One region of the Streptomyces gamaensis genome, then DNA from elsewhere that is predicted to be linked to it. Evidence: riboswitches for the same ligand, from Rfam matches in the RefSeq annotation. Region 1 holds a riboswitch; each other region holds the start of a gene.
What was found. Region 1 has a riboswitch for cyclic di-AMP ahead of ACFP1Z_RS25035 (C40 family peptidase). Riboswitches for the same ligand answer to the same signal wherever they lie in the genome.
Positions count from the first base shown of each region.

Region 2: linked by a shared signal. The riboswitch ahead of ACFP1Z_RS26150 (M23 family metallopeptidase) and the one ahead of ACFP1Z_RS25035 (C40 family peptidase) in region 1 are both predicted to bind cyclic di-AMP.
Region 3: linked by a shared signal. The riboswitch ahead of ACFP1Z_RS18375 (transglycosylase family protein) and the one ahead of ACFP1Z_RS25035 (C40 family peptidase) in region 1 are both predicted to bind cyclic di-AMP.

Region 1 covers NZ_JBHSPB010000017.1:107,358-109,608, reverse strand. Annotated here, with positions in the region: gene ACFP1Z_RS25045 (ATP-dependent Clp protease proteolytic subunit) at 1-229, shown strand, start outside; gene ACFP1Z_RS25040 (hypothetical protein) at 232-549, shown strand; cyclic di-AMP (ydaO/yuaA leader) riboswitch at 847-1,015, shown strand; gene ACFP1Z_RS25035 (C40 family peptidase) at 1,019-1,492, shown strand; gene ACFP1Z_RS25030 (ATP-binding protein) at 1,587-2,042, opposite strand.
Region 2 covers NZ_JBHSPB010000019.1:61,178-63,428, forward strand. Annotated here, with positions in the region: gene ACFP1Z_RS26145 (GntR family transcriptional regulator) at 1-245, opposite strand, end outside; gene ACFP1Z_RS26150 (M23 family metallopeptidase) at 412-1,215, opposite strand; cyclic di-AMP (ydaO/yuaA leader) riboswitch at 1,230-1,413, opposite strand; gene ACFP1Z_RS26155 (M16 family metallopeptidase) at 1,629-2,251, opposite strand, start outside.
Region 3 covers NZ_JBHSPB010000010.1:176,549-178,799, reverse strand. Annotated here, with positions in the region: gene eno (phosphopyruvate hydratase) at 1-169, opposite strand, end outside; gene ACFP1Z_RS18375 (transglycosylase family protein) at 496-1,236, opposite strand; cyclic di-AMP (ydaO/yuaA leader) riboswitch at 1,240-1,420, opposite strand; gene ACFP1Z_RS18370 (LysM peptidoglycan-binding domain-containing protein) at 1,692-2,251, opposite strand, start outside.

The DNA.
Region 1 (2,251 bases):
CCGGGGCACGCCCACCGATCTCGGCATCCACGCCGGGGAGTTGGAGCGCGCCCGCGGGACGGTCGAGGCGCTGCTCGCGCGGTACACCGGGCACGGTCCGCAGCGGATCCGGCGGGACACCGAGCGCGAGACCGTGCTCGACGCGGCGGCGGCGAGGGCCTACGGGCTGGTGGACCACGTGGTCACCGGCCGCCGCGAGCAGGCCGCCCGGTTCGGGGCGGGGCGGTGACCGTGCTGCCTCCCGAGCTGCCGCCGCTGCCCGCGCTGACCCGGGCCGAGGGCGAAGTGATCGATTGCTATCTGCACGTACTGGATCTTCTGGGCCGGATCAACCCCGCACGCGCGCACGGCACGTACAGCGGGCTACGGGCGGCGCAGACCCTCGTCGTCGCGGCCGGCCGGCTCCGCGAGGCCTTCGAAGTCATGCACGAAAGGGGCGAACGGGAGTTGCATACGGGCACCTTGGCGCGAGCGATGCGGGTCCTGGACGGCGAACGGCGGGCCGCGCGGGTGACGTTGCCGCCGAGCGAGGGCCCCGGGCACACGTAGCCACACCTAGTACCACTGACGGAGCCGGCCTGGACACCGTGCGGGGGCCGGTCGCTCGCGGGCACGCACAGCCTTCCGGAGTGCCGTACAAGCTCCCAGGCCAGGGGCTCAGCAGGGCCGGGCGAGGAGGGTCAAATCGCCCCGCGTCCACCCGAATTGCCTGGAAGTGATCAACGTCACATACCCCCGGTTCCGGTCGGAATCCGTACCCGGGCTGGGCAAGATCCCGTCGACGACAAGACCCCGCCACCGCGGCGGGGCGGTCCAGGCGGACGCCGAACCCTGCCGCCGCCGGGATGCCGGGTCGAGCGAACTCATCGGCAGGGATGGAGGACCCGAGCACGGCGGGACGACCAAGCGTAGTGCCGGTCGGCCCTTGGGGTGAAGCCGTCTGCACACGGCCGGGCATTCTTCGCCTGCCCGAACCCGACAGGTCATCCTTCACAGGCGGCTGACGAAGGGTAGACGCATGGGCGCGCACAAACGTCCGTCACTGCTGTCCAGGGCCGGGGCTGCCTCGGCCCTCACACTCGCCGCCGTCGGCGCCTCGGTCGTGGTACCGGGCGCGGCGAGCGGCGCCGAGGCCTCCCCGCTGTCCGACCGGGCCCTTGAGATCGCGGCCTCGAAACAGGGCTCCCCGTACCAGTGGGGCGCCACCGGCCCGTACCGCTTCGACTGCTCGGGGCTGACCCTGTACTCCTTCAAGAAGGCCGGCAAGCGGCTGCCGCGCACCGCGGCCCAGCAGTACAACAGCACGCGGCACATCTCCCGGGCCGCGCGCGAACGCGGTGACCTGGTCTTCTTCTTCTCCCACGGGCGCGGTGTCTACCACGTGGGGATATACGCGGGGGACGGCAAGATCTGGCACGCGCCGAAGACCGGGGCGGTGGTCCGCCTGGAGCGGATCTGGACCAACAGCGTCTGGTACGGCCGGGTGGACTGACCACCCGTCGCGCGGCGGCGCCCCGCACGCCGCCGCGCTCCCGTTCCCGGAAGATCCCGAGGACCCCGAAGATCCTTGGATCCTTGGGACTTTGTCAGGCCCCGGTCCGCACCGGAACGCTCCAGGGCAGCCGGATCCACACGGTCTTGCCGCCGTCCTCGGCCGGGGTGAAGAACAGCCTGCCGCCGCGCTCGGCGGCCAGCCAGCGGACGATCACCAGCCCCCGGCCGTTGTCCTGCTGGACCGCGGCGGGCAGCCGCCGGGGGTAGCGGGGGTGGCTGTCGGTGACCCCGACGTACAGCTGGAGACCGTCGTCGACGAGGACGTCGACGGTGAAGGTCGGCGAGTCGCCCCGGGTGTGCAGCACGGCGTTGGTGGCGAGTTCGGAGACGACGAGCCGGACGGTCTCGACGGTGTCCGTGCGGTCCGGCCCGTCCGGCCCCTCGGCACGCGCCCACTCGGCGAGCACCCCCGTGACATAGCGGCGCGCGCGGGACACCGAGGCCGGGGTGCTCGCCAGCGTGACGGTGGCTTCCTGGCGGTCCGCCATGACAGTGTCCCCATTCCGGCGTTTCTCCTCGCGACAGAGTGCCACTGAAATCACCCGGGACGGCGGCGATCGCCAGGATATGCATATATCTGTCGCTCGAAGCGGTGAAGTCTGCGACGGCAGACCGGATTTGGACGGCAGACTGTCCCTCGGCACCGGCCCGGTGGATTCGGCCGGTGCATTCACCGGTGACGGCGACCGGGATTCGA
Region 2 (2,251 bases), on a different contig from region 1:
TCGGTGGGCTCGGCGACGGCGGCACCCGCGTGCCGGCGGGTGGTGACGAAGCCCTCGGAGGCGAGGGTGCGCAGCGCCTCGCGCACGGGCACGCGGGAGACGCCGTAGCGGCGGGCCAGCAGTTCCTCGGTGAGCCGGCTGCCCGGCGGGAAGGTGCCGGAGACGATGTCGTCACGGATCGCGGTGCACACGGCGTGGGTGGAGATCCGGCGGCCGTCCCGCACCGCCTCGCCCTCGCCGCTCACGTACGGCCCCGCATGGGTGTACCTCCGCAATGGACCGCGCGACGCGGCCGCTTGACACCTGTTCAGCGACTCTATTGCAGACACCCGCGATTTCCGATGGTGCCCGGGGGACGGACGACTGGTTTTGGCCAGGACGGGCCGTCGCGTCACCGCGGCACGGCGGACGTCAGAGGTCCACGCCGTGGCCGCGCAGATAGGCGACCGGGTCGATGTCGGAGCCGTACGTGGCGGCCGTACGGGCCTCGAAGTGCAGGTGCGGGCCGGTGACGTTGCCGGTGTCGCCGGACAGGCCGATCTGCTGGCCGGGAGTGACGCTCTGGCCGACGGAGACGGATATGGACGACAGGTGGCCGTACTGGGTGTAGGTGCCGTCGATCATCTTGATGACGACGTTGTTGCCGTACGCGCCGCCCCAGCCGGCCTCCACGACGGTGCCCAGGCCCACCGCGTGCACGACGGTGCCGGACTCGGCGTGGAAGTCGACGCCGGTGTGGCTGCCGGAGGACCACAGGCCACTGCTCGCCTTGTATGAGGTCGAGACGTACGAGCCGTCGACCGGCGAGACGAAGGTGTTCAGGCGCTTGCGCTCGGCCTCGCGGGCGGCACGCGCCTTCTCGGCGCGCTCGGCCTCCGCCTTGCGCGCGGCCTCGTCCGCGGCCTTCTTGACCTCGGCGGCCCGCTGCTTGGCCTCGGCCTCGGCCCGCAGTCGCGCCTCGGCCTCGACGGCGGCGCTGCGCTGCACGTCGGCCTGCTCGCTGATGCGGTCGGCGATGTCGTCGGCGATGACGACGGCCTGGGTCAGCCCCGTGTCCTCGGGGTGCGGGACGTCGTCGGTGGCGGCGAGGGCGGGGGCCGCGAAGCCCGCGACAACCCCTCCGGCCGTCAGGGTCGCGACGCCCGCCAGCTGCGCTCCGGCGCGCACGGCGCCCTTCGGACGACGGTGTTTCCCGGTGGCACGGGTGAACGCCATGGGTACGGCTGGTCCTTTCCTTCCTTCTCGCCTACCGGGTTAGCTGACGGGTTCGGAGCAGGAAGGTCTCCTACGGGCCCCTCCTCGCAGAGGGCCCCGATTCACCCCAGGGAACCTCTCGCGACGCACGCGCCACGAGAAGGGCGGGTCCCCGGCTCCCCTGGCTCGCGCCGTACGGGGACTCGGCGATGACTGCCCGGGCCGCGGATGCGGCTCGCACCTGACGGACAGCCACCCAGACGCTAGACGGCGCCAGTTTCGAACCACAAACAGAAGTCGGGTTTTGTGGCGCACGCCACAGTGCGGGACTGCAACCTCTCCAGCGAAACGGACATAAGGGAGGCACGCGGGGCGCTTGCCCTCGCGTGCCTCCCTCCCGGCTTCCCGCCGCGTCGCGCGTGGCTGAAAACCGGTCAGCCGCTGACGACGACCGACACGTCGCCGATGCCGAGCGCCCGGACCGGCTCCGCGATCCGCGCGGCGTCGCCGACGAGCACCGTCACGAGCCGGTCGACCGGGAAGGCGCTGACCGCGGCGGCGGTCGCCTCCACGGTGCCGGTCGCCGCGAGCCGCTCGTACAGACCGGCCTGGAAGTCGTCCGGCAGGTGCTGCTCGACCTGGTCGGCGAGCGTGCCCGCGACGGCCGCCGCCGTCTCGTACTTGAGCGGCGCGACACCGACGAGGTTCTGCACGGCGACGTCGCGCTCGGCGTCGGTCAGGCCCTCGGCGGCCAGGGTGCGCAGCACCGTCCACAGGTCGTCCAGGGCCGGGCCGGTGGACTCGGTGTCCACGGAGCCGCTGATGGCGAGCATGGCCGCGCCGGGCCGTCCCCCGGGCCCGGAGAGCAGCACCTGGCCGAAGGCCCGCACGCCGTAGGTGTAGCCCTTCTCCTCGCGCAGGACGCGGTCCAGGCGGGAGGTGAGGGTGCCGCCGAGGCAGTAGGTGCCCAGCACCTGGGCGGGCCAGACCGCGTCGTGCCGGTCGGGGCCGACGCGGCCGATGAGCAGCTGGGTCTGCACGGCGCCGGGCCGGTCGA
Region 3 (2,251 bases), on a different contig from region 1:
TGTTGTCCCCGTCACGGAGCTCGATGGCCTCGAAGGCACCGGTCGAGGCGCCGGACGGCACGGCGGCACGGCCGGTGGAGCCGTCGTCGAGGCCGACCTCGACCTCGACCGTGGGGTTGCCTCGCGAGTCGAGGATCTCGCGAGCTACGACGACGTCGATGGACGGCACGAGGGTCTCCTTCGTGTGTGTCTGGAGTTCTGCAGCACGAGCCTAACGGGCCCCGGAGGGTCGCCCTGCCGTTGGAGTGTCCCCCGGACCGAAAATTGCCACAAAACCCGAGATCACGGGATCAATGACCGGAGTGTTCGCTGAGCGGGGAAGTGGCTCTTCGCCGGTTTCCCCCGGTGCTCCGGGGGGCGTGTCCCGGCCCCCGGAAACGGCGGAGCCCCGCTCCGGCGCGCGCTCGGGGAGAGTCGCGCCGGAGCGGGGCGTGCCGCTGCTGCGTGCCCGGGACCGCCGGGCGTACCGGGCCGGACGGGCCGGCCCGGCGGGGGTCAGCGCAGGTGCAGCTGCTGGCCCTCGAAGATGAGGTTGGCGTCCTCGACGGTGTCCTTGTTCAGCTCGTAGAGCTTCTGCCAGCCGCCCTTGACGCCGTTGGCCTCGGCGATCAGCGACAGGGTGTCGCCGGACTTGACCTGGTACTCGCCGTCGCCCTGCTTGACGGGCTTGGGGGCGGCGTGCTTCGGCGCGGCCTGCTGCTTGGGGGCCGGGGCCTCCTCGGCGACCGGGGCGGCGTGCTTCGGCTTGGCCGTCTTGGGGGCGGCCTGACGCTCGCTGCGGTCGGCGTGGGACTTGGCGGAGCGCTGGGACTTCGAGGACTGCGAGGACTTCGAGGAGCCCGACTCCGGGTTCACGTCGGCCTTGGGGCCACCGGAGGTGAGGCCGCCCGCACCGGCGCAGCCCCAGGCACCCGGGCCCTGCATGGCGAGGAGCTTCTCGGCGACGGCGATCTGCGCGGACTTGGAGGCGAGGTCGGCGCGCGGGGCGTACTTCTGGCCGCCGGCGGCGTTCCAGGAGGACTGGGAGAACTGCAGGCCGCCGTAGTAGCCGTTACCGGTGTTGATCTTCCAGTTGCCGCTGGACTCGCACTGGGCGACCTTGTCCCAGGTCTGGACGGAGGCTGCGTTGGCGGAGGTGGCGACCATCAGCGGGGCGGCCACGGCGGCGCCGGTGACGCCGGCGAGCGTGACGATACGGACGGCCTTGGACGGACGACGATGCTTGCCCTTGGACATAAGTCGTTTCCTCACCGACGCCTGCGAGGTGAGCTGTCGGGTTCGGACTGTGAGTTCGCCCGGCCTCGTGTGCGCTGCACACTCGGCTTCACCCCAAGCCGTCCCGGTCCTGCGGTCGGTGACCGTCGGTCCGTTCCGGCGCCTACCTTGGTTCCCCCGCTCCTGCCTACGGCGCTTTCGCGACGACTCCGACGACCGCCGGCAGGATTCGGCGTGGCGGCCGTGGTGCTCGCGGTGGCGAGCGGTCATGACGGTAAACACAGTCGGCGTCAGGCATCAAACCCCTCTTTCCAGCCACAGTTGACGCGCGTTACCCCGAGGAACTCTGTGTTTTCGCAGGTGGGAGGGGGTCCTAGGGCTCTGGGAGGGGCCCGTTCCGGCGGAAGTCAACGAGACCCATGTCTCACTTTCGACTGGAACGGACATTCCCCGCGAACTACCGCGCCAGAACCGCACTATTTGCCGACATCAAGCCTCTGACCAGGAAGGATCAGGTTGGGATCGCTTCCGACAACTTTCTCATTGCGCTCGTACAGGGAATGCCAGCCTCCGGTAACGGAGTGCTGGTCGGCGATGACTGACAGGTTGTCACCGGGACGCACGGTGTAGTTGTCCACCTTGCCGGTGATGTCCGTACGGGCCGAGCCGCCGCTCCGGGAGGCGTGCCCCGTATCGGTGCGCGAGGGCTCCAAGGGGCCCGTGGAACCCGAGGGGGCCGAGGGATCCGGCGCGCGGTGCCTGCCGGTGCCCGGGGCGGGCTCCGGGGTCGCCCGCGGGGCCTGCGCGGAGGGCGCGTTGGGGCTCGCGGTGCCGGGAGTGTCCGCCGGGGCGTTCCGGGTCGGGATGGCGGTGGGGTCGTCGGTGGGTGTGCTCCGGGGGGCGCTCGCCGGGCCGTTCGCGGCCGGGCTCCCGTCAGCGGCGCTCGGGGAGTTCGAGGGCGTGTGTGCGGGCGCGGGCGTGTCCGCGTGGGCGCTCCCGGAGCTGTGCGCGGACGTGCCCTGGGGCGCACCGGTGC